DNA from 3 places in the Leptolyngbya sp. GB1-A1 genome. Region 2 is predicted to be linked to each of the others. Evidence: predicted binding sites of a transcription regulator. Region 2 holds the regulator's gene; each other region holds the start of a gene.
The links. Region 2 encodes NtcA, which controls nitrogen genes in cyanobacteria. Its sites were predicted from a motif close to TTTGTANNNNNNNNTACAAA; they were not measured.
Positions count from the first base shown of each region.

Region 1: glnT (type III glutamate--ammonia ligase) is a predicted target of NtcA. The motif match lies at 6,459-6,478, and genes of this name have one in related genera.
Region 3: NDI45_RS13290 (DUF4327 family protein) is a predicted target of NtcA. The motif match lies at 3,922-3,941, and genes of this name have one in related genera.

Region 1 is NZ_JAMPLI010000017.1:39,487-49,919, forward strand. It holds partial or broken gene NDI45_RS16820 (metalloregulator ArsR/SmtB family transcription factor) at 1-271, opposite strand, end outside; gene NDI45_RS16825 (SGNH/GDSL hydrolase family protein) at 780-1,499, opposite strand; gene NDI45_RS16830 (ABC transporter substrate-binding protein) at 1,723-2,697, opposite strand; gene NDI45_RS16835 (ABC transporter ATP-binding protein) at 2,877-3,635, opposite strand; gene NDI45_RS16840 (ABC transporter permease) at 3,916-4,716, opposite strand; gene glnT (type III glutamate--ammonia ligase) at 4,873-6,234, opposite strand; gene NDI45_RS16850 (isochorismatase family cysteine hydrolase) at 6,706-7,386, shown strand; gene NDI45_RS16855 (SDR family oxidoreductase) at 7,442-8,206, shown strand; gene NDI45_RS16860 (alpha/beta fold hydrolase) at 8,305-9,336, shown strand; gene NDI45_RS16865 (aromatic ring-hydroxylating dioxygenase subunit alpha) at 9,341-10,433, opposite strand, start outside.
Region 2 is NZ_JAMPLI010000029.1:34,329-44,761, reverse strand. It holds gene NDI45_RS21630 (hypothetical protein) at 1-202, shown strand, start outside; gene NDI45_RS21625 (DUF1049 domain-containing protein) at 243-446, opposite strand; gene NDI45_RS21620 (hypothetical protein) at 474-1,199, opposite strand; gene rsmI (16S rRNA (cytidine(1402)-2'-O)-methyltransferase) at 1,344-2,231, opposite strand; gene NDI45_RS21610 (sugar transferase) at 2,510-3,172, shown strand; gene ntcA (global nitrogen regulator NtcA) at 3,688-4,359, shown strand; gene rseP (RIP metalloprotease RseP) at 4,680-5,774, shown strand; gene nth (endonuclease III) at 5,905-6,621, shown strand; gene rpsN (30S ribosomal protein S14) at 6,687-6,989, shown strand; gene NDI45_RS21585 (hypothetical protein) at 7,176-7,547, shown strand; gene NDI45_RS21580 (FAD-binding oxidoreductase) at 7,822-9,186, opposite strand; gene bioF (8-amino-7-oxononanoate synthase) at 9,426-10,433, shown strand, end outside.
Region 3 is NZ_JAMPLI010000011.1:62,325-72,757, forward strand. It holds gene cobO (cob(I)yrinic acid a,c-diamide adenosyltransferase) at 403-1,098, shown strand; gene NDI45_RS13275 (SDR family oxidoreductase) at 1,136-2,125, opposite strand; gene NDI45_RS13280 (PetM family cytochrome b6-f complex subunit 7) at 2,379-2,483, opposite strand; gene pdxA (4-hydroxythreonine-4-phosphate dehydrogenase PdxA) at 2,635-3,735, shown strand; gene NDI45_RS13290 (DUF4327 family protein) at 4,117-4,338, shown strand; gene NDI45_RS13295 (hypothetical protein) at 4,504-4,851, opposite strand; gene NDI45_RS13300 (cation diffusion facilitator family transporter) at 5,135-6,037, shown strand; gene NDI45_RS13305 (peptidase) at 6,142-6,924, opposite strand; gene secG (preprotein translocase subunit SecG) at 6,997-7,230, opposite strand; gene gpmI (2,3-bisphosphoglycerate-independent phosphoglycerate mutase) at 7,368-8,966, opposite strand; gene NDI45_RS13320 (ABC-F family ATP-binding cassette domain-containing protein) at 9,381-10,433, opposite strand, start outside.

The sequences.
Region 1 (10,433 bases), on a different contig from region 2:
GGCGAAACTCCAAGAGGTATTGCTCCAGGACAACAAATTGTGGCACATTCAAACTGTAGTAGATCCAGCGTCCTTCCTGGCGCGGTCGCGCTAAGCTTGCATCCTTCAGAGTCTTGAGATGAAACGACAGCTTCGATTAAGCCACGTCCAGCACCTCACAAAGGTCGCAAACGCAAAGCTCATTCTCCCGCAGCAGCTCCACGATTTTGACGCGCAATGGTTCTGAGAATGCATGAAAGCCAGCCACAACCAGTTTAGAAGGGGAAGAGATTGCCTTAACCGTTCGGATTCACCGTATCCATGAAGTTTTATTGATGTGGCCTCTATCCTAAAGCATTCATCTTCGCCTTGACACCCAGTGCTGCTCTAACGCTAATCCAATCCGTACGCTTAAAACATCGAACTTGCAGAACTCGGTACTCAACTTTGTGAGGCTGAGTGAAAAGCGGCGTTGCTGAATAAGCGTATGATACGCCCCCCTAGCCCCCCAACTTTGGGGGAACCAGAATTCAAAGTCCCTCAGCATTGGGGGATTTAGGGGGCGATACAGAAGCTGAATTTGCACCCTTCATATCCCGATTCAGCAACGCCTGAAAAGCAAAATAGGGCAGCAGCAAAAGCCTTTTTTACCCAAGCGCACGAGGTCGCCGAACTGCAATGATGAAAAGTGACAAAAGGCTAGCCGGGAAATCTACTGTCGGCGCGATCAGGTTTTGGTATCCTGCAGATCTCAATCGATGCAAGGAACACAAAAAATTACACTTTTGGCGTTAGGTGCATCACACTAGTTGCATCACATAAGGAAGGAAAGCGCGCCGTACTTCAGATGCTCCTCGCAAACTGGGTTCGATCGTTGCAGTGAACCAGGAAGGATCGCCTTTAAGGAAATGAGCATGCAGATCGACAAATTGCCCATAGCGATTGGCAATGTCTTGAATGGCGGTATTCATTCGCCCAAGATTGTTACGGGCGATCGCTGGCTCAACCCCTACGAAATTGCGACGGTCATCTCCCAGGGTGGGATCATAGACGCTACCCAGCAAAACCGGACGGATGGGCAACTGCTGTACAAAAGCGTCGAGGGCACTGGCAAAGCCTGCAATTCCTGCACCCGTATCGGCGATCAGCCCCCGCAGCAGATCGTTGCCGCCTACCGTGATCAGCGCAATTGACTTTCCCTGAACCTGCAATCCCTTGATTTGAGCAGGTAAACCTTCAACCGTTGCGCCATCACGAGCACGGTGTTCTAAGCGGGCAGATCCGATCGAGGCGAGATCCTGTCCCTCAAATTCAGCAAAGAGACGGTTATCGTTCTGGACTAACAGTTGCCCCGGATGGACGCCATACTCGTTGTACCGTCCACAATCTAGAATCGAATCGCCAAAGGTGTAAAGCGTCACCATGTTTTGCTCCTGCCCATTGCAGCCTAAAACCGTCAGGAGGCCTGCTCCTCCCGCTGCTTGCAGAAATCGTCGTCGTGTCAGTCGGAACGAAGTCATCCCCTTCCCCTCCTTGCTCGACCCTAGCATTGCAACAGTGGGGATGAGATGAATCGGCAGATGGATTTATAGCGGAAGCGATCGTGGGAGTCATCTTGCTGCGTTGATCCAGACCTTACAACAACGCAAACGATGCAAATTACTGGTTACTACAAACTCTGTGCGACATAACCGCAATTCTTGATCTCCCACAATTCTTGATCTCCTGGCTGCTTCCTTGACCCTACAGAGACATCAGAATTGAATCATCGTAAAGTTTATCAATCTGCATACCATCGGAAATAACTTTCATTCGGGCACCTTCTTTCAGGTTGAGCTCGAAGTTTTTCATCACATTGTTAGGACTATTGGCATTGAAGCCGATGGATTTGTTCATGGCAATATCAAAGATTTTTACCCCGGCAATCTGGGATTTGGCTTCTGCTTCAGAAACTCCAAGTTTGTCTGCCGTAATTTTGATCGCCTCTGCGTCACTGGCATTGACCAGCTTCACCGCTTTATCAACCGCCCGCAAATAAGCCTGCAAATCTGCTTTGCGTGTTTCAATCATCGGCTGACGAGTCGCAATGACATCAGCAATCAAGTTAGTATCTTTACTGCTGAAAATCACTTCTCCGCCCCCGTCCTTGGCTGATTTTGTTAACCACGGCTCAAAAGTGACTGCCGCATCAACCTGTCTAGACGCAAATGCAGTGGCTGCATCGGCCGCGGTCATATCCCTAAGGGTGATATCTGCCTCGGTTAAACCACCCTTAGCTAAATAAGCTTGCAGCAGCACATTTTGAAAAAGAATGTTTTCGCGAGCAACAGTTTTGCCTTTCAGGTCAGCCGGAGACTTGATATTGCGCCCGATGATGCCATCTGAGCCATTGGAATAATCCACCACATAAATCATGCGGATTGTTGGATCTTTCTCAATACATTGCAGTACATCCCCTGACGTGAGCCAGGCAACATCCAGTTTTCCTGCCAGGAAAGCGGTTATTTCATCACTGTTACTTTGAAAGAAAGCTTCTTGAACATTTAGCCCCTCTTCCTTGAAGAAACCTTTTTGCAGTGCGACAAAATGTCCTGAAAAGCCGGGCCAGGGATTTACCCCAGAGGTGATGGTCTGAGATGCCGCATTAGACGAAGAGCCAGCATTGCCCTGGGTACAGCCATGTAACGCCAACCCGCCTGCCAAGCCCCCCATCAGCATGAGCGCACGACGACGATTGAGTAAAGCGGTAGTCCGATTCATAACTCTCCGATATTCCTTTAATGCGATCGACGAATAAACTTAACCAAAACGACTTGAAACAGAAATCAACGCTTTGCCCGAAGGCTTGCACGATAACAGTGCAGCGAAGATTACGGCGTGCAATCTGCGATCGCAGGTTAGGGTTCAGCCTCATGTAGCAGGCGGATAATCTCTCGTTTGATGCTGATGAATTCTGGCGAAAGCTTAACCTCCAGATCGTGATGCTCCGGTAGATGCGTTTCTATCACCTGCTTGAGCCGTCCCGGACGCGCCCCCATTACATAGACGCGCTGTGCCAGAAAAATTGCTTCTTCGATATCGTGGGTAATCATCAAAACCGTGACGTGCGTCTTTTCCCAAACGTCGAGCAAAAATTGCTGCATCTGCTCTTTGGTCTGGGCATCGAGTGCGCCAAATGGTTCATCCATTAACAAAACCGACGGCTCATTTGCCAGGGCACGGGCGATCGCCACCCGTTGCTTCATACCGCCAGAAAGCTGTTTAGGGTAGGCATTGGCAAACTGGGTTAGCCCCACGACATCCAGAAAGTAGGACACTCGCTCTTTTTGCTCAACCTTGGGCAACTTGCGAAGCTGCAACCCGAAGGCAACGTTTTGAGCGACCGTTCGCCAGGGATACAGCGTGTAGCCCTGAAACACCATACCGCGATCGGAACCGGGCAGCCCAGTTACATCTTCCCCATCCACTAACACCTGTCCAGTCGAGGGAGTGGCAAGCCCTGCGGCAATATTCAGCAGCGTTGACTTCCCGCAGCCCGATGCACCCACCAGACAGATAAACTCTCTAGGATAAAGTTTCAGGTTAATGTCCTGAAGAACGGTTAACGGCTGGTCGCCCCGCATCGAGAACTGCTTGGAGAGCGATCGAATTTCCATTTTGGGCTGAACTGCAATGCTTTCGGAACTCCCATCCGCAGTATTCAATTCTCGTGGCTGATGACCGAAGCGGGTATCAAGCATATCTGGGTGTCCTGAGCTGTTCGTCAAACATTGGTCAAACAAAATTATTGCTAAGCAAAGAGAATGGGTGAATGCAAGATTTTAAGCGTGTTGCCAATCATCAGTTAAATATGATTCACACCCCGCAATATGTAAATCAAAATACAATTTCCGCGCAATCTGCCTAAATAGTGAGCAGGATCCGCCTGAATGGGGTCTAGCTGCGAATCTGGTCTGCCCAAGGGGTGAGTTTTGCCGAAAGCCACTTCAAGCCATAGTCAATGATCAACCCAATCAAGCCAATCACCGCAATACAAAACAGCACCTTTTCGGTTTGTAGAAATCGCTGGGCCTGAATAATTCTGAACCCTAAACCGCTTTGAGCTGCCAGTAGTTCGGCAATGACCAGAAAGTTCCACGCACCGGAAATGTTGACGCGCAATGTATCCAGCACACTGGGGAACGTGGCAGGCAGAATCACCTTAAAAAACACATCTCGACGAGTCGCACCCAGCGTATAGGCAACATTGATCATTTCATTGGGAATAAACTTTACCGCGTCCGCCACCATCATCGCGTTGTAAAGAACCACGCCCAAAAAGATGATAAGAATCTTTGATTCTTCGCCCAGTCCTACCCAGATGACGATCAGCGGCACAAACGCCGTAACGGGCATATAGCGCACCGTTCCAACGATCGGCGCAAACAGGCTATCCATACTGTGAAACGCACCCATTGCCCATCCGATCGGCACTCCAATTAGAGCCGCCAGCAGAAAGCCGCCCGCCACTCTGGCACTGCTCACCCCAATATCAAGCAACAGGTTATTTTCAGTCAGCATTTGCAGCCCTGCCTGAAGCACTGCCGTGGGAGTCGGTAAAAACATCGGGGAAACCACGCCAGCATAGCTCACGATCGTCCAGGCAATAAACGGAATCAGGAGCGATAACGCCCCGACCGTCAGTGAAAGCCAGCGAGGAAATCCCTGACGGATACTCCAGAATACAGACGGCTTCAGGTAGCGCTTGTTTGACGGGAGCGGAGCAAAATTAGGACTGCCTGGTTCGGTCGTGCTAGAGTGAGCCACTCGCGGTATTTCCTCCTTGAGTTCATGAAATAAACAATGAAACGAGCAATCCATGAGCAATTCCCCCAACGAGGAGAATCGTCCTGACTAGAAGAACTTGAGATACCGCTGAATCTCCCAGTCGGAAACGTGGTTGTGATACGCCTGCCATTCCTGCGATTTAAAGTCGATATACGTCCGGTACATCAGCGACCCCATCACCTGCTCGCTTAAAGGATCTGCGGCAAAGGCGGCGATCGCTTCTTCCAAGTTGCGCGGCAAAAAGCGAATTCCCATGTCTTGCAGGTCTGCGAGGGACTGCTTGTACATATTTTCGGTGTGCGGCTCACCCGGGTCGAGTCCTTCGCGAATTCCTTCCAGTCCGGCTGCCAAAATCATCGCTGCCCCCAGATACAGGTTGGTAGAGATATCTGCCGCACGACACTCGACCCTGCCGCCACCCAGCGGAATTCGCAGCATGTTCGTCCGGTTATTGTTGCCGTAGCAAATGTAAATGGGTGCCCAGGTAAAGCCCGACATACTGCCTCGGGCAATTAGGCGTTTGTAGCTGTTGACCGTAGGAGCGATCGTCGCACAGATCGCTGGAGCATGACGCAAGATGCCCGCAATAAACTGATAGCCCAGCTTCGATAACCCGCAGCCACGCGGATCGTCTGCGGACTCAAACAGATTTTTGCCCGTCTCCAGGTCTGCCAGCGACATATTATAGTGCGCGCCGCTGCCTGTCCGGTTGGCAAAAGGTTTGGGCATAAAAGTGGCAAAAAAGCCGTGTTTGCGAGCAATTTCCTTCACCATCAGCCGGAAGAACGTGAAGCGATCCGCCATTGTTAGGGCATCGGTGTAGGCAAAGTCGGTTTCAAACTGTCCGTTGCCGTCTTCGTGATCAAACGAATACACATCCCAGCCGAGCTGATTCATTGCCTCGACAATTTCTGTCACCCAGGCATAGTTGTCCAGCAGCCCTTGCACGTCGTAACAGGGTTTATGCAGCACATCACGATCGCTAATTGGAATTGGCTTACCGTCTGCTGTTTCTTTGAGAATAAAGAACTCCGTTTCAATTCCCAAATTAAAGCGGAAGCCCATCTCTGCGGCTTGTGCCAGCACTCTTTTCAAAATACTGCGGCAGCACGCCTCAAACGGTTTTCCTTCCAGGTAGAGATTGCTAGCAAACCAAGCAATTTCCGAGTTCCAGGGCAAAATTGTGGCAGAGGCAGGATCGGGCATTGCTGCAACTTCTTCATCGCTAACATCCTGCGGTACACCGTCTAGCGCAGCTCCTGTAAACAGTTCCGAACCTCGCATCATTTGACCAAGATGGGACAGAGGCACGGCTTTGGCTTTGCACATACCATGAATATCCACAAAGCTTGCCAGTGCATATTTAACTCCCTGTGCTTCCAGGGTTGATTTAAGCGATTCCAGTTCGGGAGATAAAAGTTGAGCCATTAGAAAAGCGGTAGGGTGAAGACGAGCAGAGAAAATTTAGAAACTTTCACTGAGTTATTCTGGATACTTTTGCAAAAGGCAATCGCAATGTATCGCAATATTTAGTCAATCGGTTAACGGATTTCTTAATTGAACCGCACGATATTTTCAAAAAAATGAGCGGCCTCAACACCGATGCACGATCACAGCACAGCCTTGTAGTGTATTGAGTCGGGTTGAACAGTTTTGTATCAACATATACAAGGAATGTTATCGATCGCGGTCAATCCGAATCAATTAAGTTTGTTTACATCGATCATGCTCATTGCATAGAGTGAGAATGATGACCGTTGAAACAACTATTATTCTTCCTGTCCTTCTGTTCCTCGTCTTCCCTCATCACAGCTCGAAATATTGATTCTGGCTCGGCTTAGAATTAAAAGATTTTGTACTGGTTTGTCTTATCTTTGTCTCATCAAGACTTTCCCAATTATGTATATTCCGGCTGATCCTCATCCTTTTCCGTATGACGGCAATTTGCAGCCGCACAACACTACGATTCTCGTGATTGATATGCAGGCAGATTTTTGCAGTCCGGGCGGATACCTGGCAAAAAAGGGATATGATATTTCTCTGACCCAAGCCCCCATTGCCCCAATTCAACGCCTGTTAGCCGCTGCAAGGGCAAAGCAGTTTTCGGTCTTTTTCACCCGGGAAGGACATCGATCGGATTTGCTGGATTTGCCTGCAACAAAACGTTGGCGCAACGAAAAAGCAGGTGCTGCAATTGGTAGCGAAGGTCCGATGGGACGCTTGCTGGTTCGCGGCGAGACAGGCTGGGATATTATTCCCGAACTGAGTCCTCAACCGGGAGAACCGATTATTGATAAGCCAGGAAGCGGAGCGTTCTATGCCACTGATCTGGATCATTTGCTGCGGCAGCGAGGCATTCAGAACGTGATTCTCTGCGGGGTGACAACTGCTGTCTGTGTACATACCACTCTCAGAGAAGCGAGCGATCGCGGCTATGATACCCTGCTGCTGGAGGATTGCTGCGGAGAGAGCGATGAGCGGCTGCATCGGGCGGCGATCGAAATGGTCAAAATAGAGGGCGGTCTTTTTGGCAGTGTTACGACTTCTGACCAGGTGATCGAGGTAATGAGTTCGCTTTGATCAGGGATTGGGTTCGCTAAAGTCATCGCTCAGTAAGTTCATTTTAGATTGGCTAATGAATCGACTTCAGGATAAAGTTGCGATTATCACGGGTATCAGTTCGGGAATTGGCAAAGCCGCTGCTAAACTCTTTTGCGAACAGGGCGCGATCGTCTTTGGAATCGATCGAAATGTCGCAGCCGGAGAAGCCTTTGCCGCAGAACTACTTGCCCAGAGCTATCAGTTTGAGTTTTACGCCGCCGATTTATCGATCGTTGCTCAGTGTGCCGAAGCCGTAGAAGCCTGCTGGCGCACCTATGGACGGATTGATGTTCTTTATAACAATGTGGGCATTTCTGCCGTCCTTCCCTTTGACCAGACTGATCATGCCACTCTAGAACAAATCATGACGGTCAATTTTCTTTCGGTGTTTTCCCTTTGCCAGCAAACCATTCCCAAGATGCAGCAGCAGGGTCATGGCGTGATTATCAATACTGCTTCAGAATTAGCGATCGTGGCACAGCCCTTCTATGCTGCCTATTGCGCCAGTAAGGGAGCCGTGTTGTCCTTCACCCGTGCCCTGGCACTGGAATATGCCCAAGCCAATATTCGGATTAATGCGCTCTGTCCTGGTCCGATCGATACCCCAATGCTGCAACAGGAATTTAACGTTGATTCAGACCCCGTTGAAGCCAGGAATCAGGGAATTGCCACCATGCCGATCGGTCGATTGGGAACACCCGAAGAAATCGCTCAGGTTGCGCTGTTTTTGGCGGCAGATGCCCCTGCCCTGATGCATGGAGCATCGATCGTGGTAGACGGAGCAAAGACAATTGTGTAATACCGCCCCATCAAAGAGCACCAACAGAACAGCACCCACCAGAAGCACTTCAGATGGAGAATTAAAGCTTATTGAATCCGTGATCCTTAGCAAAAAATATGGCGATCGACTACGAAGTCTATGAGTTGGGAAACGTTCAGCTCCAATCGGGTGAGATTTTGCCTGATGCAAAACTTGCCTATGCCACCTACGGGACGCTGAATGCTCAAAAAGATAATGTGATTATTTTTCCGACCCACTACACGGGAACCCATCGTAGCAATGCAGTTCTGATTGGCTCTGGCCGAGCCCTTGACCCCGATCGCTATTTCATCATCGTGCCCAATTTGTTTGGTAATGGGCTGTCCTCCTCGCCCAGCAATATTTTAGCCAGCAATACTTTAGCCACAAATATTCCAGACGGTGCGGCATTTCCCCACGTGACGCTGTACGACAACATTCAGTGTCAGTTCCGCCTGATTACCGAACAGTTTGGCATTGAGCGCATTGCCCTGGTTCTGGGCTGGTCGATGGGAGCGCAGCAGGCATATCACTGGGCAGCCCTGTATCCCGATCGCGTTGAGCGCATTTTTCCCTACTGCGGTTCGGCAAAAACCTCGGTGCACAATCGCGTGTTTCTAGAAGGGGTAAAGGCGGCTTTGACTGCCGGTGCCACCTGGCAAAACGGGCGTTACACCGAGCCACCAACGGCAGGACTTAAGGCATTTGGACGGGTGTATGCAGGGTGGGCATATTCACAGGCATTTTATCGAGAAGGGCTATATCGAGAGCTGGGATTCGAGACGGTGGAAGCCCTGCTGAAATGGTGGGAAGACGATCATCTCAGTTGGGATGCCAATGACCTGCTAGCCATGCTCTGGACGTGGCAGCACGGGGACATCAGCAACAATTCGCTTTACAAAGGCGATTTTGCCCTGGCACTGCGATCGATTCGGGCAAAGGCGATCGTGATGCCCAGCGCGACTGATTTGTACTTTCCACCGGAAGATAATGCGATCGAAGTAGCGCACATGCCGAGTGCCGAATTAAGAATTATGCAGTCAATTTGGGGACATTGTGCCGGAGGACCGGGATACAACGCCGCCGATACCGCTTTGATTGAGGCAACGATCGCCGAGCTGTTAGCCTAAAAGATTAATCTGACAATAGTGCTGCGATTTCTGAGGAAACGCTGGATTGATCGCGCTGCAACCCTGCCTGCAAATACTGCCAAATGATTTGCTGCTGGTGCACAATGCGATCTTCTAGCTGATTTACCGGGCCTGAATGATATGCCCCGCTCGCATAACCTCGTTGCACACTTTCAGTAATTGCCATATCTTCTGCGGTAAAGCTTTCAAAGTCTTGCGATAGCTGATCGATCGACGGACTGAGTTCAGGCACCCCGTAGATCTCCAGGTTGAGCAGGCTCTGGTCTACGCTCACCGGGTCGATGCGGAGCCAAGCAATCACTCCATTGGGCAATGCCAGCAGATGCAGATTTGGAAAGATGCCAAAGGTAAAGAAGCCCTCACGACTGCGATCGTTGAGTTCCGCGAGCACCGGATTCTGCGATCGCCAATCCTTGATTGTTGGTGTGTACAGCAGATTCACAAATGCATCAAATTCATGCTGGTAACGGCTCACCGGACCCTGAACAACATCCAGCGTCGTGCGATGCGCCACGGCAACGTGATAGTCACACAGGGTATTGTCGTGATACACCTTCCAGTTACACTGCACCGAATATTGCTTTTGTAGCAGCAGGGTTGTTTGGGGGGTAAAGTGCTCGTTTAGCGCGGCAGGGATGCTGCCCAGAAACTCGATTAGCGGCGGAGCAGCATCTGAAAAGCAGAGAAACACAAAATCCTGCCACTGCTCCAATCGAACTGGCGTTAGCGGGTAGTCCGATCGACAAAACTCAGACGCAAACCGTTCTTCTCTGGGAACACCCACCAAATCACCTTCTAAGCTGTAAGTCCAGGCATGATAGGGACAAATCAGATGCTTGAGCTGATACAGCCCCGCCTCACTGCAAAACAGGGCGGCTCGGTGCGGGCAGACATTGTGAAACGCGCGAAGATTGCCATCTTTGCCGTGAGTGATCAAGACGCTGGTTCCAGCGACCTCGATTGCCCTAACGGTTGCCGACTGCATGAGTTCCTTGGCTCGTCCAATATAAAGCCAGGTTTGCCGAAAAATATGCTGCTGCTCAAACGTCAAGAGTGCGGCGGAGGTGTACAGAGGC
Region 2 (10,433 bases):
GCTGGGACAAATTCCACCCGGAGAAGTTCAGGAGAAAACTCTACCTATTTTCGATAATCATCGCGTGGCGAAGCGGTTTCTCCGTCGAATGCAGCGTATTGTCAAAGTTCCAGACGGTCGAATGTTTCAAAAAGTGACCCCCTACCTTCAGGCAAAAGGCATTACGCGCCTGCTCATCGACGGGCAAATTTACTCAATCTAGTCTGTCCTACCCGCTCACTACTCACCCACCTACCGCTTCTCTAATCCCTGCCTCCCAACGGTAGAAAGAGGGCGGTCCCTGCCATGCCCAGAACAACGCTAAACGCCAGCACTAGTCCGATCGGAATTTGGATCGACTGAAAGCCCAAAAACTGAAAGGCGATCGGGGCTGCGTTTTGAATTGCAACAATCGCGATCACGCCAATCCAAACGGCGGTCAGCAGGGGAATCAGAACTTTTGCCATCGGGGCTCCAGAGAGTTATCAAGGGGGTCAGGGCGCAGAGCAGACATCGGTTAGACAGACCACCAGAACAGACTGAATCTTCGCATCCGGGCGAAAATTTCCGGTTTCATTGTATTCGCTGCTTGCAGCAGGATAAACTCCCGCAGTCTGCTGGTTGCCGTTCCCGGTCGCGAAGGAAATGTTGGGGACAGGCTGTCGCTCAAAGCGGGCATACTCTCTTGCTTCATTCTGCGTATTGTAAGACAGAGTTACTTTCCCATATGCCTGCTCTGCCTGGGCAATCGACGTTCCGGCTCCTACCCCTTCTGCGGTGCGGTATTTGGGATTGCGGGTGAGAATGCCCTGAATCAAATCGCTGTCCTTTAACGGTTGCTTTGCCAGATGCAGCAGGTAGAACTGCACCTCGCCGCCCTGGCTCACCTCGATCGCATCAAAATCCACCATAAACGGCGACTTTTCTGTAAACGTTGCGGTTGCTCCCAAGGTTTGCTTCAGTTCGCCCAGCCTGATTCCTAATTGAGCTGCCCCAACCCCTTTGTCAGAAATCGTTGTATTTTGAACCTCTCCGGTAGGAGCTACATCCGGGCTGGCACTGGCTGAAGGAGTTTCAGTTTGGGGAGAAGCAGCGATCGAAGGACTGGAATCGGGAGAGGCAGTAATCGATTGATTGCCAGAGCCATTACAGCTTGACACGAGCAGAACGGTGCTCAGCAGCACAAAGCCAAAGTTGAGCGGAGCAGAGCGGAAAGGCATAGGAATTCGAGACATTATCACTGGGTGAAACGACGGAATAGCATCAGGAACGAGGCATTTGGGGGAAGCGGTTTGCTGAGACAGAGTTACGATCGTCTTCATCCCCTTCCCGATCGGCGACCTCCCGAAAAGAGCTGCTTTCCATTATCGTGTCTTCTTCAAATCTTTTAGCGACATATCTTCCAGCGACACGTCTTCCAGCGACAGAGCAAGCTGATAGAGATCACGGCGAGGCAAATGGGTTTGACTGGCAAGCTGACGGCTCGCTTGAGAGCGAGACATTCCCTGCCGCAGCAGCTCTTGCAATTCAGTTTTAAGGGCACTTTCAGATAAAACCCTTGTGGCGGGCTGGCCTCCGGCAATCACCAGCGTAAATTCACCGTAGGCTTCCTGAGTCTGGTAGTGCTGCTCTGCCTCTGCCAGGGTTCCCCGCCAGAATTGCTCATGCAGTTTGGTAAGTTCTCTTGCCAGCACAATTTGCCGATCGCCTCCAAACTCTTCCCGCAAATCTTTCAAAGTCTGCCGCAGTCGGTGAGGAGCCTCGTAGCACACGATCGTGCGAGTTTCGCTCTGCAATGCGATGAGCCGCGCTTGACGCTCTGTGCCTTTTGTGGGCAAAAATCCTTCGAAGACAAAGCGATCGGTGGGAAGCCCAGCTGCGCTCAGGGCAGTGACCACAGCAGAAGCTCCCGGAATCGGTACGGCAGGGATTCCTTGCTCGATACAGGCTTTTACCAGCTCATAGCCGGGATCGGAAATGCCTGGCATTCCGGCATCGGTCACAAGCGCGATCGAATTGCCCTGTTGAAGGCGACGCAGTAGCTCATCCTGGCGGCTACGGCGATTGTGGTCGTGATAGCTAATCTGCGGCGTTTTGATCTGGAAGTGCTGAAGCAGCTTTCCAGTGTGACGAGTGTCTTCTGCCGCAATAAAATCAACCTGACGTAAAACTTCGATCGCCCGGAAGGTCATGTCTTCCAGATTGCCGATCGGGGTTCCTACGATGTATAACGTTGCAGACTGAATCTCCATACCAGGATCTTAACCACGGAAGGCAAAACCTTGTGGAAATTGCCTGGTAATTTTCCCGGAGAAGCTCCCTATTTCTAAAGCTGTCCTTGAAGTGTTGATAAAGCGAAACCTTCGCTGTTGCTTGCCCCTGAATCAAAGCGCATTCTGGTTTCATCAGTTGCTTTTATCAGAGCGCAAAGCTGCCGAAATTGCGGTTTAAGGGCGCGCTCACTGCTCTGGTTCAATCAATTGTTCTTTGGTTTGCCTCTTTTGGGGCGTTGTCTAGAGGCTGCTGCGCTATGTCATTCACACATTCTGAATTTGTTACCCTACTGCCGTCATTTGCATCTGAGATTCATCCTTCGGTTCAGAGCAGAACTAAGCGATCGATCGATATTCTGGGCGCAGGGGTTGGCTTAACGCTGACCGCTCTGGTTTTGATCCCGATCGCAGTAGCAATCTATATCAGCGATCCCGGCCCCATTTTTTACAGCCAGGAGCGATGCGGGTTTCGCGGACAAACGTTCCGCATCTGGAAGTTTCGCTCGATGGTGGTGAATGCCGAGAAACTTCAGCATCAGGTTCAAAATCAGGCGCAAGGCTACATCTTTAAGAACAATTGCGATCCTCGTATTACGCGAGTAGGACGGTTTCTGCGGCGTACTAGTCTAGACGAGCTGCCACAATTCTGGAACGTGCTACGCGGCGAGATGAGCCTGGTTGGAACCCGCCCGCCTACGCTAAATGAAGTGAGCCGCTACAAAGCTCATCACTGGCAGCGGCTAGAGGTAAAGCCAGGCATCACGGGAGAATGGCAGGCAAATGGTCGATCAACCGTAACCGATTTTGAGGAAATCGTGAAATTAGATTTGCGCTATCAGGAACGCTGGTCGATCGCTTATGATTTAGGGCTGATTTTCAAAACTATCCAGGTTGTGCTTAATCGTCGGGGAGCCTGTTAGCCAGGAGAAGACAACGTTTCGCCAAACAACAATGCGAAGCCGTTTCCCCTTCAGCAGAATCAATGGTGATATTTAATTGGGAAATAGAGCATTAGAAAACATCCTTCACAAAACTGGCACTGCTGACCCTCGCAAATCCAATTTTGGAAGCATTGTCTTGAGCTGCTGGAGCAATATCAGTCTCAATCGATCAGTCTCAGTCAGTCGGTTTTAACAGGAACTTTTTGCCCCTATTTCGCCTTAAAATCTGACTTTTTCAGCACTCAGACCAAGATTGGGCTAGATATGTATTACTTAATACAAAAAATCCGCTCAGAGTTAAGTTTAGTAATTTAAAGTCAGAAAGCTATCACAGAAGTTCCAATATCCCATTTGGCTTAACCCTACTTGCTCCACACCAGAGTGAAGGACAGGGGGTAAAAATCGCTTAGAACCAATTGGGCTAGAACGAATGATCTTATTGGTAGCAGGTGGCGGTAAGATGAAATCTTCAAAGGCGGGCTGGGGGAAGGGATATGGTAGCTGCACCAAATAAGCCATTGGCAAACGTCTTTCGTCAATTAAGCGGGAGTGCTTTTCCACCTGTTGTTGAAGCCTACGATCGTGGCAAAACAATCTTCTTTCCCGGCGACCCTGCCGAGCGAGTTTACTTCCTGCAAAAAGGGGCAGTCAAACTATCTCGCGTGTATGAAGCAGGTGAGGAAATTACGGTCGCGCTTCTCCGTGAAAACAGCGTGTTTGGCGTTCTGTCGCTCATCACCGGGCAACGTGCTGATCGCTTCTATCATGCCGTTGCCTTTACGCCCGTTGAGCTGCTGTCTGTGCCGATCGAGCAAGTCGAGAAAGCCCTGAAGGAAAACCCCGATCTCTGTATGCTGATGCTGCAAGGGTTATCCTCCCGAATTCTGCAAACCGAGATGATGATCGAAACGCTGGCGCATCGCGACATGGGATCACGTCTGGTCAGCTTCCTGCTGATTCTTTGCCGCGACTTCGGCATGCCCACCACCGAGGGCATTACGATCGACCTCAAACTATCTCATCAGGCAATTGCGGAAGCGATCGGCTCAACGCGGGTCACTGTGACTCGGCTGCTCGGCGATCTGCGTCAGGATCAAATGATTTCGATCCACAAGAAAAGAATTACCGTTCACAATCCAGTCACGCTCAGCCAGCAGTTCACTTAAAGTTGGCTGTGTCGCTGTTCAAAACACCCATGCCCCCAGAAGGACAGGAAGGACAAGGGATAGAACTTTCATTTCCCAAGTAACCTCATCCTAAGCGAATGCTTCTGGAGAAAAGGAACAGGAGGCTTGCGATCGGACGCAAACAGACGTTGCCGAACGGAGAAAGCTTGCGATTCCAACAGAACCTGAGTTAGACAATTACACTGATAACCATTCACCCCTCATCTCCCCCTCCCCCACCCAACCCTCAGGGTAGAAGTAGTAATCCTCACCGCCCTTTAGAATGGACTACAGATGGTTCTATTTATTAATCTGGGTCTATGTCAGTATTAGCGACAATCTCAGTTCTCGCCCTGTTAATTGTGGTTCACGAGCTGGGGCACTTTTTGGCAGCTCGTCTGCAAGGAATTCACGTCAATCGATTTTCGATCGGCTTTGGTCCGATTTTGCTGAAGTACCAGGGTGAGCGCACCGAATACGCGCTGCGAGCGATTCCGCTGGGTGGCTTTGTTGGCTTTCCCGACGATGACCCAGATAGTACAATTCCGCCCAACGATCCAAATCTGCTGAAAAACCGTCCGGTGCTTGATCGCGCCATTGTAATTAGTGCAGGCGTGATTGCCAATCTGATTTTTGCCTATCTGGTGTTTGTGGCGCAGTTCACGACGATCGGCATTCCTGAACAGTTTGATTATCAGCCGGGCGTCGTAATTCCAGAAATCATTTCTCAACAATCTCCGGCAGCACGGGCAGGGCTTCAGGCAGGAGACATTATCCTAGAAGTTAACGATCAGCCGCTGGGAGCCTCTCAGGACGCCGTTAAATCGCTAATGGAAACGATTCGCACCAGTCCGGATCAGCCTGTTGAATTTACCGTGCAGCGAGGCAATCAACAGCTTGATCTCAGCGTTACCCCTAAAGCGGGAGAAGATGGCGTCGCAAAAATCGGCGTACAGCTTGCCCCCAATATCAATGCAACTCAGTATCGCCGCCCCAATGGCGTTTTTGAGGTGCTGGGACTGGCAGCAAAGCAGTTTCAGGGAATGTTTCTTGCCACGGTGAATGGATTTATTGGTCTAATCACCAACTTCTCCTCGATGGCAGGGCAGGTCGCCGGCCCCGTCAAAATTGTGGAGCAGGGCGCGGGCTTGGTTGCAGCGAACGCGGGAAGCCTGTTTCCCTTCACGGCAATCATCAGCATTAACCTAGCGATTATCAACATTCTGCCGCTTCCGGCTCTGGATGGCGGCCAGCTTGTGTTTCTGTTGCTGGAAGGACTGCGCGGTAAGCCTTTGCCCAATCGGATTCAAGAGAACGTGATGCAAACCGGGCTGGTACTGCTGCTCGGATTAGGAATCTTCCTGATCGTTCGCGATACTACTCAGCTTGCGATTTTCCAGAGACTCTTCCAGTAGTCGCAGGGCAGCATGAACGTTAGGATGAGTTGGGCGTACAAGCTTGTCCAAGGGCTACGCGAACTGCCATCACTTTTGGTATGACGGTGTAGCCATCACCTCGTTTCCTTTTCTCTACTTCCTTTGTATCGTGAGACTTCGCAGCCTTTCTGCCCGAAAACAGCAGGCGTTAGAAATTCTGGTACGTCTGAAGCGGCTTTACCCAGAAGCTCCCTGCACGCTGGACTATGAAACTCCGGTGCAGCTTATGGTTGCTACGATTCTGTCTGCCCAATGTACCGATGAGCGGGTGAATCAGGTGACGCCTGCCCTGTTTCGCCGCTTTCCTGATGCTGAGGCGTTTGCCAATGCGGATGTCGCTGAAATTGAATCTTTGGTGCGATCGACTGGTTTTTATCGAAACAAAGCCAAAAATATCCAAGCTGCCTGCCGCCTGATCATGACCCAGTTTGGGGGTGAGGTTCCGCAACGGATGGAAGACCTGCTGACCCTGCCCGGCGTTGCCCGTAAAACGGCGAATGTAGTTTTAGCTCATGCCTTTGACATCCATGCAGGAGTCACGGTCGATACCCACGTTAAACGCCTGAGCGGACGACTGGGGCTCACCAAAGAAACAGACCCCCTCAAGATCGAGCGGGATTTGATGAAGCTGTTGCCCCAGCCCGACTGGGAAAACTGGTCGATTCGGCTGATTTATCACGGTCGTGCAGTTTGCAATGCCCGTAATCCTGCCTGTGATGTTTGTGCGTTAGCCGATTTGTGTCCCTCAGCCGATCGCTCCAAAATCACGCCGCCTCCTTTACCTGTTGTGGGGTTTGTACCAGAAGGACGGATTGAGATGAGGTAGTCAAGCTCTTACAACCTGCGGTAGTATAGTAAATGCTGTCTAAATAGGAACAACGTAATTCTTTCATGGCTAAGAAAGGCATGATCGAGCGTGAGAAAAAACGCCAAAAGCTCGTGGCGAAATACGCTCAAAAGCGCGAAGAACTGCTCGAACAATTTTCAAACACAACCTCTCAGCAGGAAAAGCTGGAAATCCATCGTCAGATTCAACAGCTTCCCCGCAACAGTGCGCCTGTGCGCCTCCACAATCGCTGCTGGCTCACAGGTCGTCCGAGAGGCTACTATCGAGATTTTGGTTTGTCTCGCCACGTTTTTCGGGAAATGGCGCATCAGGGCTTGCTGCCGGGTGTGGTCAAGTCAAGCTGGTAATCACTCCTGGAGTGTTCAGCCAGCCCAATTTAACCGATTTTATTTTGAGAGAAGGGCGATCGTGAAACACCGATCGCTCTTTTGCCATTTCTCAAATTTCGCAATTTTCCCGATCGTTTGCTACGCTATTAATCCAGAAAATGCCAGCGCAGTGTAGATTACAAGCCAGAAGCCTTAGCCTGTAAAATGATGCAGCATCCGTTTGAACATGGACAAATTTTTTACAGCTCCGGTGGACATTTCACCTACCGAGTGATTGGTCCCTGCTGTCGCCTGTTCGATCGTGAAGAGTTACCCTGGCCCTGCTGTCGGCTTCAGTGGCGCAGCAAGGAACCGAGCTGGCGGCGAATTGGCAAACGGTTTGTTCCTGATCTGGCAACAAAAAGTAGTCCATCCTACTCGGTTGAGGTGCTGGGGCAGGAGTATTCGGGGCGATCGATCATCACGCTCTATCCAGTAAAGCTGTCTCCTGAACTAAAGGAATGGTGGTACTCCAAACGAATTCAAGAAGAAAATACCCCCATCGATAGCCCGAAAGTGCTGACTGTAGAACCATAGGAGAACTGCAGAACCATAGGAGAACTGCAGGATCAGTGAGGCAAAGTATTAATTCTTAAAGCTCTGGGTCTGGCATCCCACTGCGCCAAGTCATCCTACAGTTTGCTCAATTAGGACAGCCATACCCGATAGGACAACCATATCCGTCCGAACAGGCAACAAAAAACGATCGCCGTGCAGGACGATCGTTGGCATGAATCAGGTTGCTCCTATTAAAAAAAATTGAATCCCGCTTTGTCACCCAACTTCATTCTTCAAAACAGAAAAATTACGTTTAGCCCTCTATCCGTTCATCCCAGGTTCGCATTTTGCCGGGATTTAATAGTCCGGCGGGATCAACCTGCTCTTTGAACTGAAGCTGCATGGGGTCGATCGTTTTTCTGCCACCGTCTTCGATGATGAAGGTATGGGGATTGGCAATAAATGCGCCGTGCTCCTCGTGGTAGCGCATGATTTCGTTGAGGCGATCGGGTGTAGTGTAGCGCACAAGCTGTAGAGCTGCCGGAACAACCGTGCCTTTGGCGCGAATAAATTCTAAGTGCATCATCACCTCATCGCCGAAGTGGTGATACATGTGCTCCACCAGCTTCAGATCTTTGTCCGCGGGGAAGATGGTTTGCAGATAGGTAATCGACGGATCGATGCTGCGGGCGTGTAGCGTGGTGTGGTTCCACGTGAATTCTCCTAGAACAACGCCTTTAGTGGCTTCCTGCGCGGATTTTTGATAGACGATCGTTCCGCCAAACTCTTTCACCAGTTCACCAAAGGATTCGAGACAGGGTTCCGCAATCATCACAAACGCAGAGTGCTGTTCTGGCGTGAGGACGTTTCGCAGGGCGGCAAAATACTGAGGAATTGGAGCCGCGAAGATGGTGATTAGCTTTTTAATCATGCCGTCGGAGTCGCCCAAGGTCTGACCGAACCGGGCTGCCGTCATGAAGTCGGGGAAGGTGACAATCAGCTCTGACCAGGGATAAGCTGCCGTCAGGGGAATCTCCAGCTCTGTGATAATGCCGTTTGTGCCCCAGGCATGTGCCACCTTGTACACATCGTCGCCCCGTAGCTCGATCACACGCGGATTTTCTTCCATTGTTACCACCCGCAGAGCCAGCAGGTTCCCGCGATCGGCAATCAGCCCGTAGGTAATCGAGCCAATGCCGCCACTGCCGCCACCAATGAATCCGCCGATCGAAGCTGTTCGATAAGTAGACGGAGCCATGCGAATTTCCCAGCCTGTTTCGCGGGTTTGTTTGTCAATCGCCGCCAGTTTTGCCCCCGCTTCAACGCAGGCGATTCCCGGTTTGACCCATTTCACCGCCTGCATTTTGGTCATGTCGAGAATCACCCCCCCCCGCATCGGCACGCACTGACCATAGTTCCCCGTGCCTGCGCCCCGCACCGTGAGCGGAATCTGATGCTTGACACACAGGGCAGCCACCCGCATGACTTCTGCTTCATTTGCTGGACGAACTACAATTTCTCCAACCTTATTGTTAAGCTGCGCCTGGAGCAGGGGACTGTAGGTGTAATAGTCCTTGGAAAGCTTGGCAACCTGCACCGCGTCGCGAATGACCTCAATGCCCTCTAATTCAGCTACGATCGCATTCCAATCGATCGAACGTGCTTCCGCAACCGTCATGCTGGGATTCTCCGGGAGTAACGAAAAGTGTAACTGCCTTTCCCATATTAAAAACCGAATTTTCAATAATCCGTCAATCTGGATGCAGTCCAGGCTAAATTATCTGCCGCAAAGGGTGTTGGATAGCTTGGTCGTTAGTTATAAGGCAGCAGTCATGGGTAATAGTTCTCTTGCCTGCCCTTGGGGATGACCTATCTTGTTTAACGCTGTCCCCCCTGGCTCGTATGATGGAAAACGCTATGACAGTCAACAAAGCCAACAAATTTGATTTTATCGACCGCGCCCTGGCAGAACGGGTTGAGCAGCAGCGGTTGCGATCGCTTCAGCCGCTTGTTCCGGCTGCTTCGCCCTGTGGCGAGGGGGGGATGAATAGCGTATGGGTCTGGAAGCAGGGACGGCCACTGCTCAACTTCAGCGCAAACGATTATCTGGGGCTGTCAAAGCATCCGGCACTGATCCAGGCAGCGCAAGACTATACAGGACGATACGGGACAGGCGCAACGGCATCGCGGCTTGTGGCGGGCAACTACGACATTCATCATCAGCTTGAGGAAAAACTGGCAGCTGCCTGTGGACGAGAAGCTGCTTTGCTGTTTAACTCAGGCTTTCAAGCAAATATGACTCTGCTAGGGACACTGCTGACTGCTCAATCTTGTGTACTGTGCGATCGGCTCATTCACAGCAGTTTGATTCAGGGCATTTTGGCAAGCGGGGCGAGGTTTTATCGCTATGCTCATAATGATTTGAATCAGCTTGAAACGCTGTGCAAAAAAGTCAGTTCACAGTCCTACGATCGGCTCATGATTGTAACTGAAACTGTTTTTAGCATGGATGGCGATCGAAGCGATGTGTCTGCCTTAATTCAGCTTGCAGATCAGTACAATGCGATTTTATATCTAGATGATGCTCATGCGCTTGGTGTACTGGGAGAACAGGGAATGGGATTAGCTGCATTCCAGCCAGAAATTGATCTGGTCGTAGGGACATTGGGTAAAGCCTTCGGGGCGTTCGGGGCATTCGTTGCCTGCTCACAAAAACTGCGCGACTATTTAATTAATTACTGCCCTGGATTTATTTATACGACGGCTCTGCCGCCCGGTATAATTGGGGCGATTGATGCTGCTCTGACATTAATTCCTGATCTTGATGATGAGCGACAGCATTTAATCAATCAGTCGAAGGAATTACGCGATCGGCTGCACAAAATAGGCTATAGCACACTCAATTCTGACTCTCAGATTGTTCCG
Region 3 (10,433 bases), on a different contig from region 2:
AAAAAAGCCAGTGCATTCACTGACTTTATGATGAATCCGGGAAGTAATTGCTGACACCACCCAATGGGATGAGTTATATCCTTTACTGTAACTAAATAAATTAAGCCGTAAGTTCACTGACTTTATTAACGGCTAGAAAAGAATTTCTTCCAGAAGGAATATAGCCATTATGGCTTGCTCTCATGGAAACAACGGAGATCGTTACGCTTTGACGTGGATTGTAAACTCTTTTAGCATAGTGGCTTAATGTGATGAGATATAGCCAGTTAAATTCCGTAATCCCTACTGAGCTTTGCAAACTAAGATTCAGCTTTATGCCACTCTCCACCAGCTACATCGGCGAGATAAAATACAAAATCTGGCATGATTAGCTCATTGTCCTGTCGTAAGCAGCTCTGAGCCATGACCTCCGACCCAGCTCATTCCCAATCAGAAATTGCCCAATCAGAAATTGATATAGAAGCAGTCCAGCTTAATGAGTCTGCAACTTCTCCTCAGCTCGCTACTGATCAGTATCAGCGCAAAATGCAGCGGCGCAAAGAGGTACAGCAGCAGCGTTTAGCAGAGCGGACGTTAGAAAAAGGACTCATCATCGTTCACACAGGCAACGGCAAGGGCAAGACAACTGCTGCGCTGGGCATGGTGCTTCGATCGCTGGGTCACGGCTATCAAGTAGCGATCGTCCAATTTATCAAAGGAGCCTGGGAGCCTGCGGAAAAGCAAGTTTTTAGCCTCTGGCAAGATCAGCTTGCATTTCACGCGATGGGCGAAGGGTTCACCTGGGAAACTCAGGATCGCGATCGCGATATTCAAGCTGCCAAAGCTGCCTGGGAAAAAGCACTCACTTACATCAACAATCCAGAGTTTCGCCTAGTACTGCTCGATGAAATTAATATCGCGCTCAAGATGGGCTACTTGACCGTAGAGGAAGTTCTACAGGGACTCGATCGCAAGCCCGAAGACTCCCATGTGATTCTCACCGGACGGGCCGCACCGCAAGCATTGGTCGATCGAGCCGATCTCGTAACCGAAATGACGCTTGTGAAGCATCCCTTCCGTGAACAGGGAGTGAAGGCACAGCCGGGAATTGAGTTTTGAGTGGGGGTTCGAGTGGTGATTCGAGTGGTGGTTCGAGCTACTTTGCAGAAGACTTAAACGGACTGCGCTTTTTCCGAGCTTTTTCTTTTGCTCTTTCCCGCTCGTATTCCAGCTCCTTGAGCTTTTTCATGATGCGCCCGAAATACTCCTGCATATAGGATTCCAGCGTTGTGGTTTCCTCAGCCGCAATCCCGAATACTGCGTAGGTTTCGTCCATCGAAGCGGCCAGCGGCTTGCCCGAAGCGACGACTTCTGAAAAGGCAAGGCGATCGGCAAGGTTCCAGCCCCATTGAAAGAAGCGAGCCGTTCGTTCGACTGCCTTCAAAATCCCGCCAGGCATCCGCGTTACTCTGGCATCTTTACCCGATAGCCGCTCACAGAGTTTGATAATTTCATAAGCTCCCCATGCTTTAGGACCCACCACGGGAAAGCTGCGACCGCTTGCTGCTGACACTTTTAATGCCTGAACCGCAAACTTAGCAATATCTTGCGTATCCATATAGGCGATCGGCGAACTCTCACCCATCACCCAAACCGCCTGATTTTCCAGGATCGGAATGGCATATTGACCAATCAGCCCTTGCATAAAGCCACACGGCTTCAAAATAGTGTAGTTTAAGCCGGATTCTGCCAGATATAGCTCGGTGCAGCGCTTGACTTCCATCAAGGGCACATTGGGAAACTTCTCTGCATCCAGGATCGAGAAAAAGATGAATCGCTCTACGCCAGCCGCTTTTGCAGCCTGAATTAGATTTACCTTTCCTTCCCAGTCGACCTGCTTAATGCTTAAAGAGTCAGTGGGTCGGGTCGTGGCGGCATCAATAACAGCAGTTATGCCCTCTAATGCTTCAGGTAGGGTGTCAGCGTTGCACAAGTCACCCCGCACCAGCTCTGCCCCCCACTCCTTCAGGAAAGCAGCTTTTCTAGGGCTTCTGACCAGACAACGAACCTGATAACCCTCATCCAGGGCGCGTCGCGTGACTTGTCTTCCTAGAGTGCCCGTCGCACCAACGATGAGTAAGCTCATGAGGGCTTCCGTTACGAATCGTTAACTTTATTAGTTTACGATACCCTAAAACGCCTCAACCACCGCGAGGAAAAATTATTAGTAAAAGTGATTTCTCACGATTATTTCTCACGATTTAAGAGAGACTGCTGTTTTAAGGGGGACTGTTGCTTAAAAAGACAGCCACATTCCCAAGCGGACCTGAGAAGTGGCTGAGATCTATTGAGATCTATAAAGCCCATGAGGAGCCAACCCCTCAAATGTTCTTTTTGCGCTACTCTTCACTACCCTGAATTCGGAGCATCAGGAAGCCCAGGCCTAAACCCACGAGAATCAGGGTAAAGGAGAGCAGTGCTGCGTTTAACATTTCGCCGTTCATGCGTGGTTATACTCCTGCATCAAAAAATTGTTAGTGCTAGATTGAACCCTAGGTTTTTCTTGCAGTCGCGGAAAGCTATGCAGGAAAGCCTGGGCAAGAATGCCTATACAAGTATCTTAGGGTAGTTTGACGGTGATCTAAAGGGCTGAATATGCGAACACCAACCGCAGTCAATGTTGCGTCCCGTCCTCGACTGGCGATCGTGTTAGGCGACCCTGCCGGAATCGGGACGGAAGTGGTTTTGAAGGCACTAAGCGACCCTGCGCTGACCGAGTCCTGTCAAATAACGCTGATTGGTAATCACGTCCTGCTGCACCACGCTTATCAACAGTTGCGCCAGACAGAGGCAATTCGGGCGAATTTGACCGTCCTAGCAAACCCTGATGATCTCGACCTGTATAATTTGCCGCTGGAATCGTCGGTGATTGAGCAAATTCAGTTGGGTACGGAGAATGCAGCGAGCGGTGCAGCCAGCTTTCGCTTTTTAGACACGGCGATCGATCGAACGCTGAACGGTCAATTTGATGGCATTGTCACTGCTCCGATCGCCAAGTCTGCGTGGAACGCTGCCGGATTTCACTATCCCGGACAAACAGAACTGCTGGCAAAAAAAGCAGGGGTAAGCCGCTATGGAATGCTCTTTGTTGCCCGATCGCCGCTTACAGACTGGACATTGAGAACGCTTTTAGCAACAACCCACATTTCACTGCGGCAGGTTCCCGATGCGCTCACGGCAGATTTGCTGACGCTGAAACTGGAACTGCTAATCGAGTGCCTGCACCAGGATTTTGGCATTGAGCAGCCCCGAATTGCGATCGCCGGACTGAACCCCCATAGCGGTGAACAGGGGCAATTGGGACGAGAAGAACAGGATTTCCTGCTGCCCTGGCTGCGGCAAATGGGCGATCGGTTTCCTCAGGTCAAACTTGATGGACTGATTCCGCCGGATACGCTGTGGGTACGTCCGGGACAAGCTTGGTGGGGTAGCGTAACGCCTGACGCAGCTCATGACGCCTATCTCGCGCTATATCACGATCAGGGATTAATCCCAGTGAAACTGCTGGCGTTCGATCGAGCCGTAAATACGACGATTGGGCTACCCTTCGTTCGCACTTCTCCTGATCATGGAACCGCGTTTGATATCGCCGGACAGGGAATTGCTCAGGCAACCAGTTTTAGAGCGGCGATCGATTTGGCGATTGAGCTAGCTCAGCAACGAATAACTCAGCAGTGTTCCCAGATCAGCCCGTAATTTAACGCAGGATGAAGCGGTATTTAAGATCTCTTGAAAGAAACTACGGAGTATTTTGCCAATTAACCGGGTGCCCTGAAACCGATTTAGTCTACCTTTAGGCTGAAACTTTATGTCAAGGTTTGCTGACTTCTGCAATTTTTATTAATATACGAGGAGGAAGATCAGCGCAAGAATAAAAAATATTCAGTATAGCCTAATACAAAAACAGCTCTAAAGAACTTGTTTTAGGTTATTCTACCTACGGAATTTCATAGCGTTTTGCTCTGTTTGTAACTTTATTGCGTGGGATTTGGCTTTCTGGCTTATTTCCCGATCTTCTCTGCTTCTAGCTTGTCTGCTTTACTTCGTGACGATCATTTTTGTAGCTGAGGGTGAATCATGGTTCAGTCTATTCAATACTCAATAGATCTGCTTCAGGATGAGGCGCGAGAACTTGTTCATAAGGGCGTAATTAGCCGAAATCAGCCGATTTACGTGCTTTGTCAGTACATTCCTGCTCGTGAGTGGGCGTTTGTAGAATGCGTCCTGGAAAACAACGACTTCCTGCTTCGCGATCGAATTGCAGACTTATTAGGACGGGAGGAGTGGTCGAACGACTAATTCTTCTCTAGTTCCTAATAAATGATTTATTGAAGCAAGGCTACGGGGGTTGGACTCGTAGCTTTTTAATTTTCGTTAATTCTTGCTGAATCTGTCCTTACCCCTGTTGTCACCCCACTAACCGCCCCACGGAATCTTTCATATCGTTCAGCAGGGATATCTGCTTTAGCCATACTGCTCTAAATACTGAGCAATGTCTTCATTGATTCGCGTTAGCTCTGCTTCAGTGGTGAGGCGAATTCGATCGTCCCGCAGGGTAATCAGAAGCTTAGCTGCAAACGGACTCGACCAAATATTGGGATTGCAAAACACTTCAAGAAAAACCTCCCCGGTATGGCGATATTCGAGGGGCGGCTGGGGTTCAGGTTTGCTGCCTGCTGCTCTTGCCGCTGTTGCTTTTAGGCTTTGCATTAAGACTGCGATCGCGCTTTGCAGTTCTCTTGCGGCTGTGGGGCTGAAGGCAAAAATCACAGAACCTTCGGATAGATTGAGCTTGATTGGTGAAGAAGACATACTTTACTAAGTTGTACTGAGTTGTACTGAGTTGCTCTTAAACTGCTGCCAGGTTGCCTGACGTCACGTTGCTTTAAGCAAGGATTGCCGGAGCGTGATAATTCTCCCATCCTAACGACCCTTTTGTGATTCGCAAGCAGAGAAGGGCATGAATCTTAGCCGATGGGCTTCCGGCAGATTATCCTTCGTCTGTCGCTTGCGGTCATTCGATCGGCTCAGTAGATTAAGGGAAGAAAAGCGAGACCATGAGGGCGATTTCCCATTCAGGCACGAGGAAAAAGCTGTGGCAATTGATAATCGATCGACTGTTCGCAGAGTTTTAGTGATTACGCTGCTGCTGAATCTATTTGTGATGGGATTAAAGGGAGCAGTGGGGTTCTGGACGGGTTCGCTGAGTTTGCTCGCCGATGCAATCCACAGTTTTACCGATAGTGCGAACAACGTTCTGGGATTAGTGACCAGCCAATTATCCTCACCGCAGCCCGATCGCGACCACCCCTATGGGCATCAAAAATATGAGGCGATCGGGGCTCTGGGAATTGCTGCCTTTCTGGGAATTGCCTGCTTTACAATTTTGGAGGGAGCGGTCGAGCGTCTTTTAACAGGCGGAGCAGAGGTACAAATTGCTGCGCCAGAACTGGGGCTACTGCTCCTCGTGTTAGGCATCAATATTTTTGTGGCATTTTATGAGCGGCGAGTCGGTCGGCGGATTGGCAGTCCGATCTTGCTTGCCGATGCTCAGCACACGATGAGCGATATCTGGGTAACAATCACCGTTCTGACAGGATTACTCGGCATCTGGATTTTTGGCATTCAGTGGCTGGATGTGGTATTGGCGTTTCCAGTTGCGCTGCTGGTTTTTCGGAGTGCCTGGAATGTGCTGCGGGATAATTTGCCCTGGCTGGTCGATGAGATGGCGATCGCGCCTGAAGCAATTCATGCGGTCGTGATGCAGGTTCCTGGTGTACTAAATTGCCACAGCATTGCCTCCAGAGGATTGCTCGGTCGCCAGGTATTCGTTGATATGCACCTGATTGTTAACGCTGCCGATGTCGAAACGGCTCATGCCATTACCGAAGCCGTCGAAGCTCGCTTGGAGCAGCACTATCATCCGGTGCGCGTCACAATTCACGTTGAGCCACCTTCGTATGAAAAAGAAGAAATCAGCTACGAGCCGCAGCCTTAGCTTCTCGTTCGATCGCTTCAATCAGGGTTAACTCTGTTCACCTTCGATCGCAGGAACAGGGAACCCTATTAATGTAGTTGTGCTGCCTCCATCATGATCGCGAGTTAATTCAGCGGTTGAGGGATTGCCCAGCCTAAACGAGTGGGTTGCTGATAAATGCGTCTCAGGGTGTTGATATCGCGATCAGAAAGCGGCGGCGGTTGGCGTACCTGCGCAGAATACATCACATCCGTTGCAGTCGGGCTATGTCCCCAGATGCCCAATGCATGCCCTAATTCGTGACGAGCAGCAGCGCGCAGATAGTCTTGCGTCTGACCCATGCCCAGCCAGATCGTCATTCGATGCAGAAGGATAGGCTTTTCTGGAATCGTGCGATCGACCCATAAATTAAAGCGAGTTTCGGCTGAACGGGCGCGAAGTTCGGGTTGGCGAGTTGCGCTTCGATCGACCTGAAGCGGTGGAGTTCTACGCCAGATGGCAATATCTGCGGTGTCGGGGACATTTACGACCGTCAACGGTAGATAGGCATTCCATTCCTGAATTGCAGCCGTAACCGCTGTGACCCATTCCTGGCTTCGGTCGGGCATCTGTGTGGCTGGTTCAAAATAAATCCGAACAGGAAAGCGCGACCAGATTAAATATCCAGCGATCGTCGGCTGTATCTTGTCAAAATAGTCATCAAAATACTCGCTTTGCGGTTCAGCTGCCTGTCCACGAGCCAGGGTTGCGGGCATGGTATGAGCCTGAGAAACAGGTAAAAATCGATCGATTTGGGCTGGAGTTGGGGACTGTGAGGTCGATCGAGACGGTGGGAGTTGAGCTTTTGCCCCTGGAATGTCTACTGTAAGTACTAGACCGATCGCCGCCAAGAAAGCGATAAAAAGCACTGAGCAAACAGCCCAGCGCAGTTTAGAAAATTTTTGTTTGCTTTGCCGCTGTCTCAGCATTGGTAGGAAATTTTAGCTGGGCAACCAGCCTGCACTTAGCACGATCGTCAGTCCAATGAAGAGTGCGGTCAGAGTCCAGGTGACGCGATTTAGGGTTAGCTCTGCGCTCTTGGTGCTGGTGAAAAGCTGTGCTTGACCCCCCAATCCACCCAGTCCATCTCCTTTCGGGCTGTGAAGCAGGACTAACACAATCAAACCAGTTGCAGAGATCGCCCAGAGAATTTGAACAGTTGTCGTAATCATAATTCGATCGCTAATTATCGCTAATGGAGGTTCGCTAATGCGGGTAGGGTCAAGCACTCAGGCAAATCACACTCTGAACACTTCGAACAGACTGCTCATTTGCCCCCTTCCCATTCTACAAAGACTGATGGATTGAAGGGCTACAAAGACAGGCGAACCGGAGTGCGATTTGCCCGCACATCAAACCCCATCGCGTCGATCATCGATTGTCCCGTCATTTCTTCTGGCTGCGGCAGTCCTAGAATTTGCAGAATCGTGGGGGCAATATCTGCCAGGGTTCCGTCCGATCGCAGTTCTACATCGGTTCCATGTCCGGGAATCTTGCGCCGTTCGCCCTCAATCAGAATAAAAGGAACTGGATTCGTGGTGTGCGCTGTCCAGGCATTGCCCTGCTCATCACACATCTGCTCAGCGTTGCCGTGATCCGCAATGATAATTGCCGTGCCGCCCATTTTACCGATGCTGTCCAGCAAGCGTCCCAAGCAAGTATCAACCGTTTCCAGAGCTTTGACGGTAGCTTCCAGGTTGCCCGTATGACCTACCATGTCAGGATTCGCGTAGTTAATCACCACCAGCGAGTAAATGCCCTTCTCAATTGCTTCGATCGCCCCTTGCGTCACCTGAGCAGCAGACATGGCAGGAGCGCGGTCATAGGTTGCTACCATTGGGCTGGGAATCAAAAGGCGATCTTCTCCCACAAACGGCTCCTCAATGCCGCCATTGAAGAAATAGGTGACATGGGCATATTTTTCGGTTTCTGCGGTGCGAAACTGCTTCAGCCCGTGCTGAGCCACCACTTGCCCCAAAATATTGTTGAGGTTCTGCGGCTCAAACGCGACCAGGACGGGCAGTGAGCCATCGTACTGAGTAAACGTCACAAAGGAAAGCGGCGCAATCGGAGCACGATCGAACCCAGTGAAGTGAGGGTCAACAAATGCTTGAGTGAGTTCCCTAGCGCGATCAGGACGGAAATTAAAGAAAATCACACCGTCGCCCGGTTCGACTGCGCCCGGAGCAATGCGAGTTGGCAGCACAAACTCATCAGTCAATCCTGCCTCGTAGGAAGCCTTCAGCACTTCGAGTGCCGATTGTCCATTGCCTGACCCGTCTTCGGTCATAACGGCGTATGCTTTTTGAACCCGATCCCAGCGGCGATCGCGATCCATACTGTAGTAACGACCGCTCAACGTTGCGATGCGACCTACGCCTACCGCCTGGATATAGTCTTCAATGTGTTGAATTGCCCCTAGCCCATCAGTCGGTCTGGTGTCGCGACCGTCGGTAACGGCGTGAATGCAAACCTCAGTCAGATTTTGTTCTTTTGCCAGGTCAATCAGCCCAAACAAATGGTTGAGATGGGAATGAACCCCTCCTTCTGAACACAGCCCAACCAGGTGCAGCTTACTGTTTCGCTGCCGGACTTCGTGACAAACTCGCAGGAGTGCTGCATTGCTTAGTAGTGTGCCATCTTCAACAGCATCTGTGATCCGAACGAGTTCCTGAGGGACAGTTCTTCCGGCTCCAATATTAAGGTGTCCCACTTCTGAGTTACCCATCTGACCTTCGGGCAATCCAACGCTTTTTCCAGAAGTTCGGATCAGCGTGTGCGGATAGGCAGCCCATAAACTTTCCATAACGGGAGTTCGAGCAGCCGCAATGGCATTTCCGCTGGTTTCCTCTCGATAGCCCCATCCATCTAATATCACGAGTACTACTGGAGAAATTGGCACCTGCGCCATGTGAATTATCCTTACTGTTCAGCAATCTCTGTGGCAATGATATCACTCAGACTTTCAGATTGTGTCAGCTAAATTCAAGACACGATGACTTTAAATTTTTAGTAAAAGTGAGCGATCAACAACATGATGAGCAGAACAATGAACAGCGGAATTTAGCACACTAAATTAGTCAGTCTGATAAGCATTACTTAAGCCTTACTGCATTAAATATCTAAGAATATCTAATCAATCGATGCAGCTTTTTTGGTGAACTCAAGATCGCAGCTTCAATTCATTGTGTCTTGGCTATCTCTACCCGTTTGGATAGGCAGGACGCTTACTCGATCGCTGATAGCCCCGACCTTTCACCCCTGCACTCCTAAATCTGCACTTGACCAGCTTAAAGAAACGCGATAAATAAATCGGAGCAGAATCTTAACCTACACGACGCTTTTGCTTTTCTTTCTGTTTTTCTCGTTTAGCAGCTACTTTCGCTGTTTTTTCTGCCTCGATCGCCGCCAGTCTCACTTTTTCTTTTTCTTCGGCAATTTTATCTAAATAGTAGTGATAGTCACCTGGATAGAGGCGCAATTCTCCGTCGCGAATCTCAACAATTTTGGTCGCAACCTGTGAGATGAAATATCGATCGTGGGAGACGACGATCGCCGTTCCATCGTAATGCTGGAGTGCTTCTTCCAGCGTTTCTTTTGCAGGAATATCGAGGTGGTTTGTTGGCTCGTCTAGAATGAGTAGATTCGCTGGACGCAGCAGCATTTTTGCAAGGGCAAGTCGAGCTTTTTCTCCGCCGCTCAGAGCCGCCACTGGCTTAAAAACCGTATCTTCGCTAAAGAGAAATCGTCCTAACAAAGTCCGAACTTCTTCGTTTTTCCAATCTGGAACCTCGTCGTGAATGGTATCCATTACGGTCTTTTCCAGATCCAGTGCTTCCGCTTGATTTTGCTCGAAATAGCTAGGGATCACTTGATGCGCACCTAGACTGACCGTTCCTTCGAGCGGTGCTTCGCTTCCAGTAATCAGACGCAACAGGGTCGATTTACCCGATCCGTTTGGGCCCAGAATTGCAATGCGATCGCCCCGCTCAAGCAGCAGGTTTGCCCCCAGAAATAAAATATTGTCCTCATAAATATGAGTGAGGTTCTTGATGATGACCACTTCGCGTCCGCTGCGGGGTGCAGGCGGAAACCGGAAGTGCAAGGTTTTTACAGATCCGACCGGAGCGTCAATTCGCTCAATTTTTTCAAGCTGTTTTTCTCGGCTCTTTGCCTGAGTGCTGCGGGTCGCGCTGGCTCGGAAGCGATCGACAAATGCCTGCTGTTTCTCAATTTCCTTTTGCTGCCGCTCAAATGCGCTGAACTGGGCGTTTTGAATTTCTTCTTTTTGCTGAAGGTAACTGCTGTAATTGCCGAGATAGCTTGTGGAGACGCCTCGCTCGGTTTCGACAATCTGATTACACAGGCGATCGAGGAA